3 regions of the Paenirhizobium cremeum genome follow, and region 2 is predicted to be linked to each of the others. Evidence: riboswitches for the same ligand, from Rfam matches in the RefSeq annotation. Region 2 holds a riboswitch; each other region holds the start of a gene.
What was found. A riboswitch is a leader RNA that binds a small molecule or an ion and turns the genes downstream of it on or off. The one in region 2 is predicted to bind cobalamin.

Region 1: another riboswitch for cobalamin. It lies ahead of bluB (5,6-dimethylbenzimidazole synthase); the one in region 2 lies ahead of ACLBKR_RS04145 (ABC transporter ATP-binding protein).
Region 3: another riboswitch for cobalamin. It lies ahead of ACLBKR_RS03205 (CbtB domain-containing protein); the one in region 2 lies ahead of ACLBKR_RS04145 (ABC transporter ATP-binding protein).

What each region holds. Positions count from the first base shown of each region.
Region 1 covers NZ_CP180217.1:1,932,092-1,939,478, forward strand. The annotation lists gene ACLBKR_RS09685 (NADP-dependent malic enzyme) at 1-1,732, shown strand, start outside; gene ACLBKR_RS09690 (helix-turn-helix domain-containing protein) at 1,887-2,633, shown strand; gene ACLBKR_RS09695 (acyl-homoserine-lactone synthase) at 2,765-3,406, shown strand; gene ACLBKR_RS09700 (DUF2865 domain-containing protein) at 3,552-4,580, shown strand; gene bluB (5,6-dimethylbenzimidazole synthase) at 4,709-5,416, opposite strand; cobalamin riboswitch at 5,462-5,664, opposite strand; gene ACLBKR_RS09710 (TolB family protein) at 5,707-6,540, opposite strand; gene ACLBKR_RS09715 (NAD+ synthase) at 6,571-7,387, opposite strand, start outside.
Region 2 covers NZ_CP180217.1:845,573-852,959, reverse strand. The annotation lists gene ACLBKR_RS04170 (DUF2282 domain-containing protein) at 1-248, shown strand, start outside; gene ACLBKR_RS04165 (DUF2282 domain-containing protein) at 289-570, shown strand; gene ACLBKR_RS04160 (DUF692 domain-containing protein) at 639-1,493, shown strand; gene ACLBKR_RS04155 (DNA-binding domain-containing protein) at 1,501-2,286, shown strand; gene ACLBKR_RS04150 (DoxX family protein) at 2,271-2,774, shown strand; cobalamin riboswitch at 2,966-3,186, shown strand; gene ACLBKR_RS04145 (ABC transporter ATP-binding protein) at 3,295-4,113, shown strand; gene ACLBKR_RS04140 (ABC transporter substrate-binding protein) at 4,113-5,066, shown strand; gene ACLBKR_RS04135 (FecCD family ABC transporter permease) at 5,066-6,127, shown strand; gene ACLBKR_RS04130 (YcgN family cysteine cluster protein) at 6,152-6,616, opposite strand; gene ACLBKR_RS04125 (PBP1A family penicillin-binding protein) at 6,855-7,387, shown strand, end outside.
Region 3 covers NZ_CP180217.1:674,688-682,074, reverse strand. The annotation lists gene ACLBKR_RS03245 (c-type cytochrome) at 1-175, shown strand, start outside; gene ACLBKR_RS03240 (cytochrome c) at 298-1,215, shown strand; partial or broken gene ACLBKR_RS03235 (SDR family NAD(P)-dependent oxidoreductase) at 1,301-1,468, opposite strand; gene ACLBKR_RS03230 (SDR family oxidoreductase) at 1,591-2,235, opposite strand; gene ACLBKR_RS03225 (NAD(P)H-dependent oxidoreductase) at 2,332-2,952, opposite strand; gene ACLBKR_RS03220 (winged helix-turn-helix transcriptional regulator) at 3,039-3,416, shown strand; gene ACLBKR_RS03215 (transposase) at 3,413-3,589, opposite strand; gene ACLBKR_RS03210 (hypothetical protein) at 3,704-3,928, shown strand; cobalamin riboswitch at 3,999-4,212, shown strand; gene ACLBKR_RS03205 (CbtB domain-containing protein) at 4,329-4,505, shown strand; gene ACLBKR_RS03200 (CbtA family protein) at 4,620-5,366, shown strand; gene ACLBKR_RS03195 (hypothetical protein) at 5,373-5,696, shown strand; gene ACLBKR_RS03190 (DJ-1/PfpI family protein) at 5,668-6,234, opposite strand; gene ACLBKR_RS03185 (GNAT family N-acetyltransferase) at 6,277-6,846, opposite strand; gene ACLBKR_RS03180 (alpha/beta hydrolase family protein) at 7,077-7,387, shown strand, end outside.

The sequences.
Region 1 (7,387 bases), 1.1 Mb from region 2:
GGGCAAGAAGATCGACGAGGTAAAGATCGTCGCCTCCGGCGCAGGCGCCGCCGCACTGGCCTGCCTCAACCTGCTGGTGACGCTTGGTGCGCGCCGCGAGAACATCTGGGTCCACGACGTCGAAGGCCTGGTCTATGTCGGGCGCGAGGTGCTGATGGACCGCTGGAAATCGGTCTATGCACAAGAAACCGACAAGCGCGCCCTGGCCGAGTCCATCGATGGCGCCGATGTCTTCCTCGGGCTTTCCGCCGCCGGCGTGCTGAAACCGGAACTCCTGGAGAAAATGGCCGAAAAGCCGCTGATTATGGCGCTGGCCAATCCGACGCCGGAGATCATGCCGGATCTCGCACGGGAAGCCCGCCCTGACGCGATGATCTGCACAGGACGCTCCGACTTCCCCAACCAGGTCAACAACGTCCTCTGCTTCCCCTATATCTTCCGTGGCGCGCTCGATTGCGGCGCGACCACCATCAACGAAGAGATGAAGATGGCCGCTGTGCGCGCCATCGCGGCTTTGGCGCGCGAAGAAGTCTCCGAGGTCGCGGCCCGCGCCTATACGGGCGAAACCCCGACCTTCGGCCCGAACTACCTGATCCCGTCCCCCTTCGATCCACGGCTCATCCTGCGAATTGCGCCGGCCGTGGCGCGCGCTGCCGCCGAAAGCGGCGTGGCGAAGCGCCCGATCGTGGACTTCGACAGTTATCTCGACCAGTTGAACCGATTCGTCTTCCGCTCCGGCTTCGTCATGAAGCCGATCTTTACCGCGGCGAAGAAGGCAACCCAGAAACGGGTCATCTTCGCGGAAGGCGAAGACGAACGCGTGCTGCGCGCGGCCCAGGTGCTTCTCGAGGAAGGCACCGGACGGCCAATCCTGATCGGCCGCCCCCAGATCATCGAAACCCGCCTCAACCGCTTCGGCCTGCGCATCCGCCCTGGCGTCGATTTCGACCTCGTCAATCCCGAAGACGATCCGCGCTACCGCGACTATGTCGACGACTATTTTGCCCTTGTCGGACGCGAGGGCATCAACCCGGAAGCCGCCCGCACCATCGTGCGCACCAACAACACCGTGATCGGAGCGCTTGCCGTCAAGCGCGGCGAAGCCGATGCGCTGATCTGCGGCGTTGAAGGCCGCTACGACCGCCATCTGCGCGATGTCCACCAGATCATCGGCAAGAAGCCCGGCGTGTGCGCCTTCTCGGGTCTCAGCCTGCTGATCTCCCAGCGCGGCGCGATCTTCTTCACCGACACCTTCGTGACCTATAATCCCTCGGCCGCGGAAATCGCCGAAATGACGATCCTCGCGGCACAGGAAATCCGCCGCTTCGGCATCACGCCACGGGCAGCCCTCGTCACCCATTCCAATTTCGGTTCACGCGATTCCGAAAGCGCCCGCAAGATGCGCGACGCCCTGAAGCTCATCCGCGAGCAGGCGCCGGAACTGGAAGTCGACGGCGAAATGCAGGGCGGTTCGGCGCTGTCGGAAAGCCTGCGCAAGCGGGCCATGCCGAACAGCACGCTGACCGGCGAAGCGAACCTGCTGGTCTTCCCCAATCTCGATGCAGCAAACATCTCGCTCGGTATCGTGCGCACGATGATGGATGCCCTGCATGTCGGCCCGATCCTTCTCGGCGCGGCACTTCCGGCTCACATCCTCTCGTCTTCGGTCACCTCGCGCGGTGTCGTCAACATGGCAGCACTCGCCGTGGTCGAGGCGTCACAGCCCGGCTGAGACAAGCCCTTGAACAAGCAGATGATGATATCCCCGCCGCCCGGCGGCGGGGATCGCGGGTCACGGCTGCCCACCATGAATGCCCCCTAAAATTCGGCTGGACAACGGCCACCCCTCCGCCCAATCTCGACCCACGTAATTTCAGGGTTTCAGAATGACGAACCAGGGCGGCTATTTCGACCTGCTGGACTGGCTAGAGAGTGAAAAGGGCGTTCGACCGCAACAGTTTTTCAAGAGGATGCAGAAGGTCTTTGGCCTTGCCAATCTGCTCTACGCCGAAGCGTCCATAACCCCGGCCGGGGCCAGGCTTCACCGGTTGCACCACACTTTCGCGCCGGCTGCGGTTCGCGCCGTCAACGCCCTGCCCGCAGGGATCACCCGCCCACCGGTTCAGGAGGCCTTCGGCGCGATAGGGGTGCTCGACTGGTCCTGGATCGCCACGCACACCGTTGGTCTCGAAACATTCCAGCAGCTTGTCGCCGAGCTTGCCATCGCACCGCGCGGGGCCGTCTATCCTCTGGTGGCAAGAGAGGGACGCTCGGCCCTTCTGGCCGTCAATGCGGACATGCCGGAAACGGAATGGGCACGCTTCAGGCGCCACAACGATCCTTTCCTGCATGACCTCGCGACCCGTTTCCACGCCACTCTCGTCGATGGCCAGACACCCCGCTCGATGACCGGCCGGCGACAATACCAGCTGACGACCCGCGAACGCGAAGCGTTGACCTGGGCGGCAGCCGGCAAGAGTTATTGGGAAACCGCGATGATCCTCGGCATTTCGGAGCGCACCGTGCGGTTCTTCATGTCCAATGCCCGAAGAAAACTGAACGTCGCCACCAATACCCAGGCCGTGGCGGAAGCCGTCTGGCGCGGGCTGATTACCGGCTCGAAGGACAGCTAGCGTCCCATAGCCCGTAGTCAGGGGCCGCAATAATAATCAAGAATTGCATAATTTTGCACTGTCACTACCGACAGTTTAAATTCCTAGGCGGTACGGCATTTTTTCCTCTCCAACTATGGAAGGAAAGCGCCATGATTAGGATTATTACCGCCGCAAACCGCGAAAGCCATTCGGCCGAGATCGCCGAGATGCACACCCTGCGCAAGCGGGTCTTCCACGATCTGCTGAAATGGGACGTCTCTGTGAAGGGCGACTGGGAGATCGACCACTATGACGACGCCAACCCGGTCTACGTTCTCTCCTATTCGCCCGAGGGCCGCCTGCGCGGCTCGCTGCGGCTGCTGCCCACCCTCGGCCCCAATATGCTGGACGACACCTTTCCCATTCTTCTGGGCGGGGAACCCGAGATCCGCAGCGCCTCGGTCTGGGAATCCAGCCGTTTCTGCATCGAGCCGGAAATTTCCCAGGACCGAGCATCCAACCAGGTGACGGTGGCCGCCGCCGAACTGATGTGCGGGGTGGGCGAACTTTGCCTTGCTTCCAGCATCTCGCACATCGTCACGGTCACGGACGTCTTCCTCGAACGCATGTTCCGGCGCATGGGATGCCCGGGCGAACGCATCGGCGAGCCACAGAGGATCGGTTCGGTCTTCGCCGTTGCGGTCGGATGGGAAATCGATACGGAGATGCTGGCTGGCATGAAGGCCATCGCCGCCATCGACGGTCGCGTTCTTGAGGAAGCCTATGCGCTCGACCGCGCGCGTGCGGCCTGACGCACGGCCCGGGCGCAGATACAAGGCCCGTTAACACAAATAAGTGTTCCCGGTTGGCACTTCGTCACTCGCTAATTATGGTCAGATTACCTATAGGCTCATCGGATATGAGCCGAAGTGGAACAGAGCTGACCGGGGACACGATTTGCAGCGCGGCAAGAAACGATTTCTGCTGGCATTCGCCGCCTTTCTGGCCTGTCAGCCGCTTGCCACCCAGGCCTCGGACGTCTGCGAGAGACTGCGGGAAGGACTCGCCTCGGGCAGCCGGATCATCGCCAACAGCAGCGAATTCCGCCGTTATTCCAGTGCGATAGCCCGACAGAATATCGAGATCCGCAAGACCCGGCAGGACATGCGCCGCCTGCACTGCGACACCTCGGCGATCGTGGTCATCCGCTCCGACGGCGGCAATGACTGCTCGGACCTGTCAACGGCCCTTGCCAGGATGGAAGAGAACAAGCGCGATCTCGCCGGCAAGCTGGAAGCTCTGCGCAACAGCGGCCCCGACGAGGCAACCAGGGCACGCATTCTTGCCGCCCTTGATGCGAACGGCTGCAACGAAGAACCGCAGGAGCGTGCGGAACCTACGTCGTCAGACGGAACGGATGACCGGATGGCCGCCGCGCTTGAGAGCGCCACCGGCATGGGAAACCTCCGCACGCTCTGCGTCCGCACCTGCGACGGCGGTTTCTTCCCGATTTCGTCCAACACCTCCCCGATGAACTTCCGACGGGACGCCGATACCTGCCAGCAGATGTGTCCGGGGGTGGAAACGGAGCTCTACTATCATTCGATGCTTTCAGGTGAGAGTTCCGACATGGTCTCGGCCGAAACAGGCAAACCCTATCGGGAATTGCCGACCGCGTTTTCCTATCTGAACCGCCCGAGCGGCGAAAAGGCGGCCTGCGGCTGCAATCTCTCGGCCTATTACGAAAAGATGCGGGCAAACGGAGCCGCAGGGACCATTCCGGACGACAATTCGTCGATCATCGAGATAAAGCCTCGGGACCCTGTAACCGCCCCCTCGCAACAGGCGTCCTCGGCACCGGCCGAACGCCCCTATGATCCGGAAAACAGCAGGATCCGCCGCGTCGGCCCCGCCTTCCTTGCCCCCGACCAGGGCAAGATCGACCTGAGGCATCCGGCAGCGCCGGGACCGCAGCCGCAGCAATAGAGCGATGCCGCCAAGAGCGGCACTTGCCCTTCTTCCGGAACAGCTTGAAAACAAACGGATAAGATATTGAGGTGACTCCGTTTTCGCTGGAAACGCACCAGCAAGTCGCCCGTTGCACGACGACCGCGTCAGCCGCTCGCGGCGCCGTCGCGGCGAGCGCCCCATTCCTCCTCGAACACCAACTCTTCCAGCGGAATCCTCTGCCTCCAGCCTCTCACCGCCAATTCAGGCTGATCGAACAGCCTGTCGACATAACCGAGACAGAACCAACCGATGACCTCGACATGATCGGGGATCGAGAGGATGGATTTGAGGTCGGCCTGATGGAAGATGCTGACCCAGCCGACACCGACGCCTTCGGCGCGGGCCGCAAGCCAAAGGTTCTGAACGGCACAGACCGTCGAATAGCTGTCCATCTGCGGGTTGTGTGTCCGCCCCAGGATAACCGGGCCGCCCCGGGTCGGATCACAGGTCACGCAGATGCCGACCGGCGCCTTGCGAATACCTTCGAGCTTCAGCGCCTGATAGGTCTCGCGCTGTTTTCCGGAAAACATCGCCGCCGCCTCGCCATTGGCCCGGCAAAATGCCTGCCAGACGGCTTCCCGCCGGGCCGCATCACGCACCACCAGGAAATTCCAGGGCTGCATGAAACCGACCGAGGGCGCGTCATGCGCCGCCTGCAGCAGGCGCCAGACAAGTTCGTCCGGCAAGGGCTCCGGCAGGAACTGGTCGCGTACGTCGCGGCGGCTGCGAATGGCACGATATACAGCCTCCCGCTCCTCGGCGGAAAAGGCGCCTGCCGTTACGAGATGATCGTTCGGTTCGTCGTTGCGCATCGTCATATCCCCAACAATGCCTGCAACCGCCTGCCGTCCACGCAGGGCGAGTCTATCCCGCCAGGCCGGTCTTCTGACTGGGCTTCATCTGCTCCGCGCGACCTTCCCGGCCTTTCGGCCAGTGGTCCGGACCCGAAGGGGTCCAGCGGCTGAGCATCCACCTCACAGCGTTGGGCACGTGCCGGAATTCCACCGGCTTCCCGATTCTCCCGCGGCAGTCCGCGGGCACCTGACACAAACGGTTCTACAGCAAGCAGGCAGCCATGCAAGCAGTCGTTTGCGACACGGTTTCAGGCGGTTGCGGGAAAGTAGCGGACATAGGCGAACTCGTCTCCGTCGGGCGACCAGTTCGGCACATTGATCGTACCCTGACCGCCGAAGAGCTCGAACAGCGTCTCAAGGTTGCCGCCATCCATGTCCATCAGGCGAAGGCGGACGGAAAGATCGCGCGGATGATCGAAGACATCGGGATCGTAGGAGAGCAGCACGACCTTGTCCCCCTTCGGCGAGGGATGCGGAAACCAGTTGCCGAAATTGTCGTCGGTCAACTGCTGCAGGTCACGCCCGTCCGGACTGACCCGCCAGATCTGCATCAGGCCCGTGCGGCTGGAGTTGAAATAGATCCACGCCCCGTCGGCAGACCAGTCGGGACCGTCATTACGCCCTTCGCCGAAGGTCAGACGCCTCTCCTCGCCGCCTTCGATCGAGATAGTGTAGATGTCGAAGATCTGGTCGCGGATGCCGCAATAGCTGACGAAACGCCCATCCGGCGACCATCCGTGCCAGTAGGACGGCAGGTTCTCCGTCACCTGCACCGGCGTCCCGCCTCCGGCCGGCAGTATGTACATGCACGTTTTGCCATGTTCGACCTTGTCGCACAGCATGATGAAACGGCCGTCCGGCGAAATGCCGTGATCGTTGTTGCAGCGGGTCGCGAAGCCGGTATCGATCTGCCGCGGCTCCTCGCTGCCGTCGGGCGGCAGTCGATAGAGCAGGCCGTCGCTGTTGATGAGCAGATAGCTGCCGTCGGGCGACCAGTTCGGGGCCTCGATGAGCCGATCCGTCTGCCAGACGATGCGATGGCGGCGCGTTCGGATATTGAAGATCTCGAGCGAGCTTCGCATGTCCCCTCCAGCCAGGCCGCCGACGTGCCGTCAGCGGTCCCGGAAACGGTTGGTGATCGGATAGCGCCGGTCGCGGCCGAAGTTCTTCTTGGTGATCTTCACGCCGGGGGCCGACTGTCGCCGCTTGTATTCGGCGAGATAGAGCAGATGCTCCACCCGGTGCACCGTCGCGACGTCATGGCCGCGGGCCACGATATCCTCGACCCCCATCTCCTTTTCGACGAGGCATTCGAGAATGTCGTCCAGCACCGGATAAGGCGGCAGCGAATCCTGGTCTGTCTGGTTCGGCCGAAGCTCCGCAGACGGCGCCTTGGACAGGATATTGGCAGGAATGACCTCTCCCGACGGTCCAAGCCCGCCCGGCGGCACATGGGCGTTGCGCCAGCCGGAAAGAGCGTAGACCTGCATCTTGTAGAGGTCCTTGATCGGATTGAACCCGCCGTTCATGTCGCCGTAAAGCGTGGCATAGCCGACCGACATCTCCGACTTGTTGCCTGTGGTCACCACCATCGAACCGAACTTGTTGGAGATCGCCATCAGGATCGTGCCGCGGGCACGGCTCTGTAGGTTTTCCTCGGTGATACCACTGTCCGTTCCCTCGAACATGTCCGACAGCGCAGACAGGAAACCTTCGACGGGTTCTGCGATCGGCACGATGTCATAGTGGCAGCCGAGCGCCTTTGCGCAGGCCTCCGCATCCGTGAACGATTCCTGCGAGGTATAACGATAAGGCAGCATCACCGTGCGCACCCTCTCCTCGCCCAGCGCATCGACCGCGATTGCCGCACAGAGCGCCGAGTCGATACCGCCGGAAAGGCCGAGCACGACGCTCTTGAAGCCGTTCTTG
Region 2 (7,387 bases):
CGCTTGCCGGCTCGCTTGCTTCCGCACTCGCCTCCCTCGCCGCGCCGGCCCTCGCAGAGGATGCCGCCAAGGAAAAATGCTACGGCGTCGCGATGAAGGGACAGAACGATTGCGCCGCCGGCAAGCACGACTGCGCCGGCAAGGCGACGATGGACTACGACAAGCAGTCCTTCAAGCTCGTTCCCGCCGGCACATGCACGACGATGATGGTGCCGGGCGGCGGCCACGGCTCGCTCACGCCGGCCTGATTTCCACCCTCTGCCTTCATCATCGAAAAAGGACATCACCATGAACAGACGCTGCACCGCGCTGGCCACGTCGCTTGCCACCGCCCTCGTGCTCGCCGGCAACCTTGGCGCTTCCGCGCAGGAGGCACAGAAGGAGAAGTGCTACGGCGTGGCCCTCAAGGGGCAGAACGACTGCGCCGCCGGCCCCGGCACCACCTGCGCCGGCACCTCGAAGATCGACTATCAGAAGAATGCCTGGAAGCTGGTGCCGGCCGGCACCTGCACAACCATCAAGACGCCCGATGGCAACGGCTCGCTGATGCAGGGCCCGGCACCGGTCTGACACAGGAAAACCAACGCGGCGCGGGCAAAACCGCGCCGCGGCACCGACGGAAACCCGGAGAACCTGCGATGAAATCTTCCCTGCTGCCCGCCTCAGCCGGCGTCGGCTTCAAGCCCGAGCATTTCGCGGAGATCGATGCGGCACGCCAGCCCGTCGGCTTCTTCGAGGTGCATGCGGAAAACTACATGGGCGCGGGCGGCCCGCCACATGCCAGGCTGGCCCGCATCAGGGCCGACTACGCGCTTTCCATCCACGGTGTCGGTCTGTCGATCGGCGCAATGCAGCCATTGGACAGCGAGCACATCGCCCGGCTGAAAACCCTCTGCGACCGCTACGAACCGGACAGCTTTTCCGAACATCTCGCCTGGTCGAGCCATGGCGAGGTCTTCCTGAACGACCTCTTGCCGCTTCCCTATACCGACGAGACGCTGCGCCAGGTCGTCGAACACATCGACATGGTGCAGGAGCGTCTCGGCCGGCAGATGCTCCTGGAAAATCCGGCGACCTATCTGCTCTTCGAGGAAAGCACGCTTGCCGAAACCGAATTCCTGTCGGAGATCGCCCGGCGCACGGGCTGCGGCCTGCTGCTCGACGTGAACAACGTCTTCGTCGCCTCGACCAATCACAATCTCGACCCTTGCGCCTATCTCGCCGGCTTCCCGCTAGCGCATGTGCGGGAAATCCATCTGAGCGGCCATTCCGAGACTCTGGACGATGCCGGCGCACCGCTGCTCGTCGATTCGCACGACACACCGGTCAAGGACCCGGTCTGGGCGCTCTACGAAACCGTCCTGTCGCGCACCGGCCCGGTCGCCACCCTGATTGAGTGGGATAACGACGTGCCGGAATGGCCGATATTGCTTGCCGAGGCGCAGGCCGCCGAAGCCGTGCTCGGCCGTGCGCGCCGCGGCCATGCCGCGTGAGGCCGCCATGACCGCAACGACACAGGCGCGCTTCGCCGAAGCCCTTGCCGACTGGACAAGTCCCGTTCCCGCCGGGCTGCGCGCATGGACCGGCGCGCGGCCGGAACGGCGCTTTTCCATCTATCGCAACAATGTGCGCGCCGGGCTCACTGCGGCGCTTGCGTCGCGTTTTCCAGCGAGCGAGGCAATCGTCGGACCCGATTTCTTCGCCGCCATGGCCGCGGCATATATCGCCGCGCATCCGCCTCGCTCTCCGCTGCTCATGCACTATGGCGATGGCTTCGCCGATTTCGTCTCGACCTTCGCGCCGGCGGCGGGCCTGCCCTACCTGCCCGACGTCATCCGGCTGGAGATCGCCCGCGGGCACGCCTATCATGCAGCCGATGCCGTGCCGCTGGCGGCGGAAACGCTGGCGCAGGTGCCTGCCGAACGGCTGGCGGATCTCACCTTCACGCCGCATCCGTCCCTCGCCGTCCTGCGCTTCGCCCATCCCGCCGTCACCATCTGGGCGATGAATGCCGGCGAGGCGGAGCTTGCGCCGGTCGACGACTGGGCGGGCGAGGACGCCCTCATCGCGCGTCCGGCGATGACCGTCGAAGTTCATCGTCTGCCGCCCGGCGCCGCCGCCTTCTTCGACGCGCTCGTCCGGGGCCTTTCGCTGGCGGAAGCCGCCGACCTCGCCGTCCGGGAGACGGACGCCTTCAACCTTGCGGCCGCTCTCGCCACACTCCTGGCCAGCGGCGCATTCATCGACATCACGATCAGGGAGGAAAACCCATGCCACATCCGATGACCATGGCCCCGGCGCAGGGCCAGCCGCTCCTGCACAGAGCGCTCTCCGGCATAGCAATGCTCGAACGCATTCCGAACGGCTTCATCGCCCTGGTCGCACGGCTTTCGATTGCCGGCGTCTTCTGGCAGTCGGGCCAGACAAAGCTCGACGGCTGGCGCGTCTCGGAAAATGCGATCTATCTGTTCGAGAACGAATACAGGCTGCCGCTGCTCAGCCCATGGCTTGCCGCCCACATGGCCGCGTTTGCCGAACATCTCTTTCCGGTCCTGCTGGTCTTGGGACTTGCCAGCCGTCTCTCCGCCCTGGCGCTGCTCGGCATGACGCTGGTGATCGAAATCTTCGTCTATCCGGACGCCTGGCCGACCCACGGCACCTGGGCCGCCTGCCTGCTCGTGGTCATCGCCCGCGGGCCGGGCCTCTTTTCCCTCGACCACCTGATCGCACAGCGCCTCGAGCGAAACGGCGCATCCACCGGCCGCACCGCCTGAAATCCGCTGCGATATCCCCGCCCGATCAAGGAAGCACCCGAGGACCACATCAGGGATGCCCCTCCCGACACGGGAGGGGATCGGCGATTGGACGTTGTTTGTCGCTTGTGCTTTTGGCGGAAGGAGGCCCCTTCGCGCCCGAAGCCTTACAAACCTGATATCGGCAGTTGACTTCATGGCCGTTACAAAGTTACATGCCGGTCGTTGAAGGTTCCCCCAACGGCATACGCTTTCAGGGGATTAAAAGGGAACACGGTGCGACGTACCCATCAGGGCGCAAATCCGTGGCTGCCCCCGCAACTGTGAACGGCGAGTTCCTTCGCAACATGCGCCACTGGCCCGAAAGGCTGGGAAGGTGCGAAGGCGCTTTGACCCGTGAGTCAGGAGACCTGCCGTCGACGATCAACGAAACCTGGCCGGGGTGTGCCTGGGGGAATGACGATGGCGATTGTAGATTTCTCTTCCGATCTTTGCCCGACTGATTCTCGCTTGAGCCCCCGTGCGTTCGCGGAGGCTTGCGATGGAGCTTTCACCCTATCTTCACGGAGCTAGTCCCGCCGCGCTCCTCGTGGAGGATCTCGCGTGGGGGCCCTCGCGGCGTGCGCCGATCGTCCGGGATATCGGCTTTTCCGTTTCCGCCGGCGAAATGCTCGCCATCGTCGGCCCGAATGGCGCGGGCAAGTCCAGCCTGCTGCGCTGCCTCTACCGCTTTCATCGGCCGCTTGCGGGGCGTATCTCGCTGGACGGCGCGGATATCTGGCGGATGCCGCTTCGCAATGTCGCCCGGCGCGTGGCGACGGTCCTGCAGGAGCCGGCCGGCGATTTCGGGCTGACGGTCGCCGAGGTGGTCGAACTCGGCCTTGCGCCCCATGCCGGAAAAGCTGACCGCAGGGAGACCCGTCTCGCCATCGGCGCGGCGCTCGACCTCCTGAACCTTGCCGATCTGGCGCACCGGTCCTTCACCTCGCTGTCCGGCGGGGAAAAGCAGCGCGTGCTGATCGCCAAGGCGCTGGTGCAGAAGCCGGACCTTTTGATCCTCGACGAGCCGACCAATCATCTCGACATTCGCCACCAGCTCGAGGTGCTCGCCCTGCTGTCGGCGCTTCCGACGACCGTCATCGTATCGCTGCATGACCTCGCCCTCGCCTCGGCCCATGCCGACCGGGTTCTGGTGCTGCGCGACGGACGACAGGTCGACTGCGGTCCCGCCGCCGGCGTCCTGACGCCCGATGCCATTCGCGAAACCTTTTCCGTGGAAACCGTGATCGACCGCAATCCGGCGACCGGCCGTCCCCGCTTTTCCTTTCATCTCGAAACGCATGTTCAGGGGAGTATCTGATGCGCCTAGCCCTTCTTCTTGCCGCCACCTTCAGCCTTGCCGCCTCCATGGCGGCAGCATCCGGCTTTCCCGTCACGGTCAAAAGCTGCAATCGCGACGTCACCTTCGAGGCGGCGCCGAAGCGCGCGGTCTCGCAGGACATCAACCTGACGGAGATGATGCTGGCGCTCGGCCTCACCGGCAACATGGCGGGCTATTCCGGCATTTCCGGATGGTACAAGATGGACGCCGCGCTGAAGGAGCGCCTCGGCAGCCTGCCGGAACTGGCGCCGCAGCGGCCGACCAAGGAAGTGCTGCTCGCAGCCGACGCCGACTTCCTCTTCGCCGGCTGGAACTACGGCCTCAAGGTCGGGGGAGAGCTCACCCCGGACACGCTCTTACCCCTCGGCATCAAGGTCTATGAACTGACCGAAAGCTGCATCCACATCATGAAGAAGGACAAGTCGTCCATGGACGACATGTACAACGACATCCTCAACATCGGGCGCATCTTCGGCGTCGAGGAAAAGGCGGCCGCGCTGGTCGACGGCTACAAGCGGGAGATTGCGGCGGCGACGGCGACCGTCGCCGGCGCGGGCGAGGCGCCGAAGGTGTTCGTCTACGATTCCGGCGAGGAAAAGCCGTTCACCGCCGGCCGCTTCGCCATGCCGACGGCGCTCATCGAGGCGGCCGGCGGCAGGAACATCATGGAGGATGTCGAAACGAGCTGGACGGAGGTCGGCTGGGAGCCGGTCATCGAGCGCAATCCCGATATCGTGCTGATTGTCGATTACGGCGCGGTCAGCGCAGCGGAGAAGATCGATTTCATGCGCCGGAACCCAGCCTTCAAGGATATTCCGGCGGTGAAGAACAACCGTTTCGTGATCCTGCCCTATGCCCAGGCCACGCCCGGCCCGCGCAATATCGAGGCGGTGAAGGCGCTTGCCACCGCCTTCCATCCGAAGAGCAACTGATGAGTCATCGGAATTTCGTCCGCGGTCCGCGCCACGCACTGATCCACGCCATGCCGCTGCTGATCGCCGGCCTGGCGCTCGCCCTTGGCGGCACCATGCTGTTCGGCGTCAGCGTCGGCTCCACGGGCATTCCGCTCGATGTCGTCTGGAAGGTCGTCGCCAGCCATCTCGGGATCGAGGGAATAGAGGCAAGCTGGTCGGCGGGCCGCGACAACATCGTCTGGGAAGTCAGGGCGCCGCGGGTCATCCTCGGCGCGACGATCGGCGCGAGCCTGGCGCTCGTCGGCGCCGCGCTGCAATCGGTGACGCGCAATACGCTCGCCGATCCGCATCTGCTCGGCATATCCTCAGGGGCGGCCCTCGGCGCCATCGTCGCCATGCTGCATACCGGCATGATCCTCGGGGCGGTGACGGTGCCGCTCTTCGCTTTCGCGGGGGCTCTCGGCAGCACGGCGCTGGTGATCGCCACGGCGCGCTTCACGCATTCCGCCGATGCGGGCCGGCTGATCCTTTCCGGCGTGGCGATCTCCTTCGTGATCTCCTCGCTCGGAAGCCTCGCGATCCTGCTCGGCGATCCCCGCGCCACCCATACCGTGGTCTTCTGGATGCTGGGCGGGCTGGGCCTTGCCCAGTGGTCGCACCTGCCCTACCCGCTGGCGGCCCTTTTCGGATGCGGCCTCTACATCTTCCTCAACGCCCGCAACTTCAACGCCATGACGCTCGGCGACGAGAGTGCGACGACGCTCGGCCTCAACGCCGGCCGCTTCCGGCTGGCGACCTTCGTCGTTTGCGCCCTTTTGACCGGCGCCGCCGTCGCGTTTTCCGGCATCATCTCCTTCGTCGGGCTGATGGTGCCGCATATCGTGCGCGGGGTCGTGGGCGGCGATTACCGGCGGGTGCTGCCTTTGTCGGCGCTCGCCGGGGCGATCCTGCTGGTGGTCGCCGACATCGCCGCGCGCATCATCATTCCGCCCCAGGACATGCCGATCGGCATCATCACCGGCCTTGCCGGCGGCATCTTCTTCATCGGCCTGATGCGCGGCAACCGGTCTGCCGGATAGCGCATCACCCGGCGGCAGCGGCGTTCAGCGGCCGCCCTCTCCCACCCTCAGCGGCCAGTCGACCACGTAGTCCTCGAAGTCCTCGACATCGACGTCCTCTTCGGACACCGTGCGGCCGCGGGCGGAGATGCCCGCCGCATGCACCGTCTCGCGGTCGCCGGAAACGAGATAATGCCACCAGTAGAGATCCTCGCCGTCGCCGATCAGCCGGTAGGCGCAGGTCGGCGGCAGCCAGCCGATCTCGTCCACGCCCTTGACGGTGAGCTGGATGCAGTCCGGCACGGTCGCCTTGCGGTTTTCATAATCCTTGCAACGACAGCTTTCCCCGTCGAGCAGGCGACAGGCAACGGAGGTGAACACCACCTCGCCGGTGTCCCAGTCTTCCAGCTTGTTGAGGCAACAGAGGCCGCAGCCGTCGCACAGCGCTTCCCATTCGGAAAGCGTCATTTCGGCAAGGGTCTTGGTCTTCCAGTAGGGTAGTTCGGTCATTGCCCGTCACCGGGGCGGACTGCGCCCCGCTTTTTTCTTGTTCTTTGCGTACAAATCGACAATCTATCAGCATTCACCGATTTGCCGGCCGGTTCGTCATGCTCTTGGCCCCTGCCGGCGGTCGCGTCAAGGGTCGAACGATCCAGGGGCCGGCTGCGTTTTGCGGGCACCCCCGTATCGGACGGTCCGGATCGACAGTCGCGGACGCCTGTCCGCAGCATTCCTGGGAAGCAATTGCGTGGCCGACAACCTGCCGCCGGAACCGGAAAAGAAGCCGCGCCTCAAGCGCCATATCTTCCTGCGCATCGATAGCTGGATCGATTCCACGCTGTGGAACGCCGGCTTCAAATTCACCGAAGCCTGGGAGGAGATCACCATCTTCTTCCGCCGCTTCCGGGTGCGCGGCCTCAAAAGGCTGTTCTTCGAGGTGCTCGGCGAAGGCATGACGCTCGGCACCGCCGGCTTCGTCGTGCTTCTGGCGCTCGCCCAGCCGGCCTTCGAGGAGACCAAGAAGGACTGGCGCAACCACGACAACTTCGCCGTCACCTTCCTCGACCGCTACGGCAACCAGATCGGCCATCGCGGCATCATCCACGAGAATTCGGTGCCGATCGACGAGTTGCCGGACCATCTCATCAAGGCCGTTCTCGCCACCGAGGACCGCCGCTTCTTCGATCACTTCGGCATCGACTTCCTCGGCCTGATCCGCGCCATGAGCGAAAACGCCAAGGCCGGTTCCGTCGTGCAGGGCGGCTCGACGCTGACCCAGCA
Region 3 (7,387 bases), 170 kb from region 2:
CCCGAAGATCTGGGAAAACATGGATGACTTCAAGGCCAAGTCGGCAGCGCTCGCAACGGCGGCCGACGCCCAGCTCGCCGCCATGCCGACCGACCAGGCCGGAGTGGGCGCCGTGATGAAGGCCGTTGGCGGCACCTGCGGCGACTGTCATCAGACCTACCGCCTGAAGAAATAAGCGTCTGGCGGGTTGGCGGCGTCCGGGCCCCGCGCCAGCGGGCCGGCGCCCTCTGCCCGCCTTTCGAGACAATTCATGACAGGCGCGCCACCAACGGCGGGCCGCGAAATGCGGAGGGTGCTATGGCATCGAAATGGCTGAAGGGACTGGGCATCCTGATTGCGCTCGGCGCGGCGGGAGCCGCCGCCTTCGTCTACATCACCGCGCCCAAGCGGCAGGACCCTGCGCGGTGGACCAATCTCGGCGAGCCGGACCTTGCCAACGGGCGCGAGATCTTCTTCGCCGGCGGCTGCACGAGCTGTCACGCGGCACCCGGGGCGGAAGGGGATGCGCGGCTCGTTCTTTCCGGCGGCGCGCCGCTGAAGAGCCCGTTCGGCACCTTCCACGCGCCCAATATCTCCAGCAGCGCCACCGCGGGCATCGGCGGCTGGACGCTCGCCGAATTCGGCGATGCGATGACGCGCGGCGTCGGCCGAAACGGCGAGCATCTCTACCCGTCCTTTCCCTATGGTTCCTACGCCCGCATGACGCCGAAGGACGTCAACGACCTCTTCGGCTTCCTGAAGACCCTGCCGGCCAGCGAAGCGGTCGCGCCGGCGCATGAGCTGCCTTTCCCGTTCAACGTCCGCCTCGTGCTGGGCGGCTGGAAATTCCTCTATTTCAGCGATGCGCCGCGGGTCACCTTTGCCGGTCCCGACGACAGGCTGAGGCGCGGCCAGTATCTGGTCGAGGGGCCCGGCCATTGCGGCGAGTGCCATACGCCACGCGACGCTCTCGGCGGCTTCAAGGCCGGCGCTTGGCTGGCCGGCGGCCCGAACCCGGAAGGCGAAGGCAAGATCCCCAACATCACCCCCGGCTCGCCAAGCATCGCCACATGGTCGGAGGGCGACATCGTCGGCTATCTGGAAACCGGCTTCACGCCTGACTTCGACAGCGTCGGCGGCTCCATGGTCGAGGTGCAGAAGAACATGACCGAGATTTCGGCTGACGACCGCGAGGCGATCGCGACCTACCTGAAGGCGATACCGGCGGTGAAGTGAGCCCCGTCTAGCACGCAGACACTGCAAGCATTGACCAGGCCGTGCGGACGGATTTGATCGAGCATGGGCCTGCTTTGAAATGTGTCGCGGCTCTCGCCTTCGCTTCGTCACGGCACGCGAGCAGCACTCGTGCACGTCGCGCCGCCAGCGCGCTCGCCACTTCGAAACCTATGCCCGTACTGGCTCCCGTGACGATGAAGCACTTGCCTGACTGGTCCGGCACATCGGCCGTCGTAAATCCCTCGGATGGCATAGATTTATCCTCTCTCTCGATGCGGGTTTGGGAAGTTACGGGCGCCATGCCGGATCGAGTGCTGCGCCGGCGGCAGTCGCAACGCGCGTGTCCGTCAAACAAGCCTGATGAGCTATCTGCCGTCAGCCTCGGTCGGCTATCCCCGGCGCAGCGCGCACGAACTCTCCGGCCGTGACCTGATCGACCAGGAATTTCGCAAGGTTCCCGCGGGACAGCTTCATGCCGAGCTTCGTCTTGCCGTACCAGCCGACGTCCACTTTGCCTGTTGCGGACCCGTCCTTGAGGTTGGGAATCCGAACCAGCGTCCAATCGAGACGTGAGTTGCTCACCAGTTCAGCGGTCGCCTTGATGTCGTCATAGGCGTTGCGAACGATCAGCTTGAACAGCATGACGAATGCTTGCGACCTGACGTCGAAACCGTCCTTCGGATCACGATAGGCGGCGGTCGAGATTTGAATGAGGCGACGGACGTTCAGCTCTTCCATGACAGAGATGATCGTGCCAACGCCGCGCATGATCGGCCGCTTGTCACGCGATTTCAGACTGTTGGGGCCGAGCGCGCTGATGACTGCATCTGCGCCCGTCACGCATGCCTTGATCGCTTCGCGATTGTTGAGGTCGCCGACGACGACTTCGATCTTGCCATCGAAGGCCGCGAGCTTTCCGGCGTCCCGCGTGTAGACGGACAGCTCATATCCTTGCCGGAGCGCCTCTTCGATAATGTGTCTTCCGGTTGGTCCGGTCCCTCCAAAGAGAGCAATCTTCATCTCATCTTCCTCGTGTTTTTTGACCTGAGGGCCAACTGCTCTGGCTGTAGACATGCATGTTTGCGCTGACAGCCTGAGCAGTCGTCCGACCCACCGTCAGGCGGCCTTTTCCAAGACCTCGCGAACCTGGGCTTCGGTGGCGGCGATGGCGGCCTTGGCCGCCTCGGGCCCGAAGACAGTGCCTTCCACACGGACGATTTCGATTTCGGTCAGACCGATGAAGCCCAGGAGGTGGCGCAGATAGTCGGTCTGGAAATCAAAGGGGGCCCAGTCGCCTTCAGAGAAGACGCCGCCTGCGGCCGTGACGACATAGACCTTCTTGCCGGTCAGCAATCCCTGCGGCCTGCCGGCTTCGTTATAACCAAAGGTCACGCGCGGCCAAGTGACGTGATCGAACCAGGCCTTCAACTGCGACGACAGACCGAAATTAATCATGCCCGAACCCAGGACGATCACGTCAGCGACCTTCACCTCGTCGACGAGCTCTTGGGCAAGGTCGACCGCCTTAACCTGCGCGGGCGTGCGCGCCTCGGGGGCCGCGACGCGGCCCTGAATATAGGCCTGCGCGATATGCGGCAGTGGGTTGGCCGCGAGATCGCGAGTGAAAAGGGTGCCGCCCAGGCGAACCTTCAAGCCTTCGGCGATCTCAGCCGCGAAGCGGGTGGACAGGCTCTCGGGGCTACGAGGGCTCGAGATAACGAGGAGGATGTTGGCCATGGTTGCTCCGATGGGGACAGGGTGGTAAATTCTTGTTACCAACACTATTAAGATGACCACTAAGGCTCGCGCAAGAAGGCACTCCGATGACACTCAGTATCACTGATTTTCCTGCCCCCACCCAAGGTGACGACTGTCGGATGGTTCGAGAAATCCTCGATCTCGTGGGCGACAAGTGGACGCTTTACATCATCGCAACGCTCAAGGATGGACCGGTCCGGTTCAATGAATTGCGGCGTCGGATCGACGGCATCTCGCAACGCATGCTGACGATCAACTTGCGCGGACTGGAACGTGACGGCTTGGTGAAGCGGACATTGTTTCCCACTATCCCACCGCGCGTGGACTATGAATTGACAGAGGTCGGACGAACGCTTCTTGCACCGGTGATGGCTCTCGTAAGGTGGGCGAGCAGCAATCTGGAGAACATCCGGGACGCTCGTGTCCGATACGATGCAAGCTAAGGCGCGAGGGACACATTTGAGCCGGTATCCGGCGGTGGCGAGATGGACCGGCCGAGGAAGCCGTTGGCCAGCCGGTCATTGCGGGTGGCAATGGCCCGGTCGATCTTGAGACGACCAAACATGCGCTCGATGCGGTTGCGCTGCCTGTAGAGCGCCCGATCATACTCGATCATTGCGCATCGGCTCGAGCGACCGGGCACAAACCAGCGGGCCCATGCCACCGCGAACTCCAGCATCGCGCAAGCCTCGCCGGACAGAGTGACCCGCGTCACATGATCGGAGGCAACATGAGCATCGAAAGACGGCGGATGGAAAGCGCTTTGCGCTCGCTGCTCGACAGCTATCCCGATCCGGCCCTGCATCGCTGGGTCAACGAGACCGTGACCGCATTCGAAAAGCGACTCTCGGCGATCGTCGATCCGCGGGAGCGTGACGACGCCCATCGGGCGGCGCTCATCCTCATCAAGACGACGCTGCAGAAGTGGTCGGAGAATCCGCCGCTCCGGCACTGACGACGACGGGACCGTCCCACCCTTTTTCACGGGCGAAACATGCCTCGCGATTGACACGGCAGCCCATGCCCCCGATACTGGCGGCGATGGTTCCCCAGAAGCGGCGCTTCGGGGATTAATAGGGAACACGATAGGGACGACCCTGACGGGGCTCGATTCGTGGCTGCCCCCGCAACTGTGAGCGGCGAACGCCTGAACGACAAGGCCACTGGAGCAATCCGGGAAGGCAGTTCAGGGGTCATGACCCGCAAGCCAGGAGACCTGCCATCGCCTGTTGTCGCCTGCCGGACGGGGTGTCCGGAAGACAGGGCATGGTCTCCGGACAATCTTTCCGACCGACCCTCGCCCCGTTTTCCACCCTTCGATCGTCGGGCATCATCGTCATCGTTCGGAGGGAAACATGTCCGCGACCACCATCACTTCATCCGCTTCGTCCAGCGTCAGCCGCTTCGCGCCGGCACTTCTCAGCGTCTTCTTCGGCCTCTTCATCGTCGGTTTCGTCGGCTTCTCGCCGATGGAGGTGGTGCACAATGCCGCGCATGATGCCCGTCACGCCAACGCCTTCCCCTGCCACTGAGCCGCATCGCGATCTTTTAGGTTCGCTCCACGCGCTTTCAGTCTTTGTTTTATCGCATGTCACCGCCGCAAAACCGCGACGCGCTTTTGCGCGACATGCCTTGAGGGGGATTCCATGTCAGTTTTTCGTTCGCTCGTCTTCACTTCGGTGCTGGTCGGGCTGATCGTCGGGACCGCCGTGACGCTTGCGCAGTTTCTCGGTACGACCCCGCTTATCCTGGCCGCAGAGGTCTTCGAGACCGGCGGCGCCGCAGACGGTCACAGCCACGCCGCCGGCGCGGCCGAGGAAGGCCATGACCACGGCAACACCGCAGCCGCGGCCACGCAGGCGGACGACCATCATCACGACGCGGATGCCTGGGCACCCGCCGACGGCTTCGAGCGCAATGCCTACACCTTCGTCGCCAATGTGCTGACGGCCATCGGCTTCGCCCTGGTTCTGAACGGCCTGATGCAGATTTCCGGCACGGAAAGCGACTGGCGGCGCGGCCTGATCTGGGGTCTTTGCGGCTTCGTCGCGTTCATGCTGGCGCCGGGTTTCGGCCTTCATCCGGAGCTTCCGGGCACACCGGCCGCACCGCTCTTCGAGCGTCAAGTCTGGTGGATCGGCACCGCGGCATCGACGGCGGCCGGCCTTGCCCTCTTGTTCTTCCAGCGCAGGCCATGGGCCGCGGCTCTGGCGATCGTGCTGATCGCGCTGCCGCATGTCATCGGCGCACCCGTGCCGCCGGAAGGCGAGCAGGCGCTTGCGCCGGAAGCGATGTCGCATCGTTTCGTCGTGGTGGCAACGCTGACCAGTCTCCTGTTCTGGTCGTTGCTCGGCGCCTTGAGCGGTCACTTCCGCCGCCGCTTCGAAGCCTGACCCGATATGGCAGGCGGTCCCTGCCCCGAATTCGACTGGCGCATCGATATCGATGCGCTGGTCTTTCTGCATGAAGGCTCTGCCTGCCGCGGTTTCGTGCACCGTCTCGCCTTCCGCAGCCTGACCGGGAAGACCTCACCCTTGCCTCGGGACTGCATGGACTGGTTCGGCCGGCATCATCCGGCCTTTCTCCTGGCCGCCGACCGCAAGCTGAAACGCGGGAAACCCGCAGGCAACACCTTCAGCCTCACCAGCCGCGACATTCGCCGTGCGCTGGAGGCGGTCTCGGATATTCCCGACGTCAGCGATGTTCAGCGGAAAATGCCGTGATTTCGCTCTCGGCCTCAGGCACCCAGAGCCCGAGCGCCTTCAGCACTTCCGCGGTAAAGGTCACCGGAGAATTGCCGGGCGCCGTCACGATACCGCCGTCGGAGACGGCCTGCGGCCGGTCGATATACCGCCCGGCGCCGCGATAGCCGGGATATCTGCTATGCGAGGCAAGCGAATTGCCGGTATGGGCAACCTCGTCCAGAACGCCGGTCGCAGCGAGCGCGCTTGCAGCCGCGCAAATACCGCCGACAACCCTGCCCTTCGCATGGAAGCCCTTCGCCAGTTCGGAAAAATCGAAGGCCTTCCCCTTCTCCCAGGCATAGCCGCCGGGAATGATGAGCGCATCGGAACCGGCCGGATCGATTTCGGCAAAGCTCATGTCGGGCGTCACCTTCAGACCACCCATTGAGGTCACCGGCCTGCCATCCGGCGAGGCTGTGAGCACCTCGCAGTCGAGATAGTAGCGCGCGGCGGCCATCAGGAGCGCGGGTTCCCAATCGGCGAAGTCATTCTGCAAGGCAACAATGATGCGGGGCATTCGGTTTTCCTCCGGAAAACGTCTCTGTTTTAAGAACGATGCTCAGGACAAGGCCTGCATGTAGCGCATGCCCGTCACCGGACGCGGAACGAAATCCATGTGCTCGTAGAAGCGATGGGCCGCGAAATTGCCGGTGGCGGCGCTGACGGAAAGGTAGTCGCAGCCGGACTGGCGCGCCATCTCCTTCGCACGCGCGACCAGATGCTGGCCGATGCCGTTGCCGCGCTGGCCGTCACGGACATAGAGGTGATGCAGGTCCATGCCGCGCTTGGCTTCCTGGGCCTTGTAGAGCGGCACGAGGATGGCGTAGCCGATCAGGCCTTCGCCGCTATCGGCGACAAGGGCGGAAATCCAGGGCATGGGGCCGAAGAGATCGCGCTCCAGCTTTTCCGGCGTCATGGCCGAGGCGTCGCCATGATGGGCGGCGAGTGCCGCGATCATTTCATTGAGCGCCGGCAGGTCCTGACGTTTCGCCGCGCGGATGATGACGACCGGGGGCCGTGGGAGGGTGATATCGGTATCTTCAGTCATGTTCGCTTCCCTTTTTCGGTTACCGCCATCAGGGGAAGCTGCTGAAAACAACAAGGCCGCCTGACGGCGGCCTGTTGACAAGATGATCTGTCGGGCCGCCGGTTACCGGTAGGCCCAAAAATACGTGCAGGAGATGAGTGCGCGTGCGTCGATCATGGACGCATGGAATGCACCCATTTCAATCGATTGTCAACGGGCGAAACCTGCGGGCCCATGACAGAGGATTCCTGCGGGCGCATAACGACATCGTGCCTTGCCTTTGCCGAAAAGCGCGCGAGAATGATTGGGCTTGGATCTTCCGGATCGCGGTCATGACGTCTGACAGAAGCTTCGAAAAACCGGTCTCGCGCCGGGCCGTTCTCGGCGGCCTTCTCGGCGCGATGCTGCTGCCCGAAATCGCCGGCGCCATGGACACGCCGGTCAACCCGCCGCTGATCGGCCGCGACTACGCGCGGGAGCGCCAGACCTTCCATACCCATCTTTTGACCAGGGGGCCGGCGCCGGACAAATACGAACCGCTCGATCCACCCGCCAATGCCGAGCGGATCTTCTACAGATCCGGCCGCAACGGCAACCTGCAGCTTGCGGCGTGGGTTTCGAAACACCAGCCCTCGCACAAGCT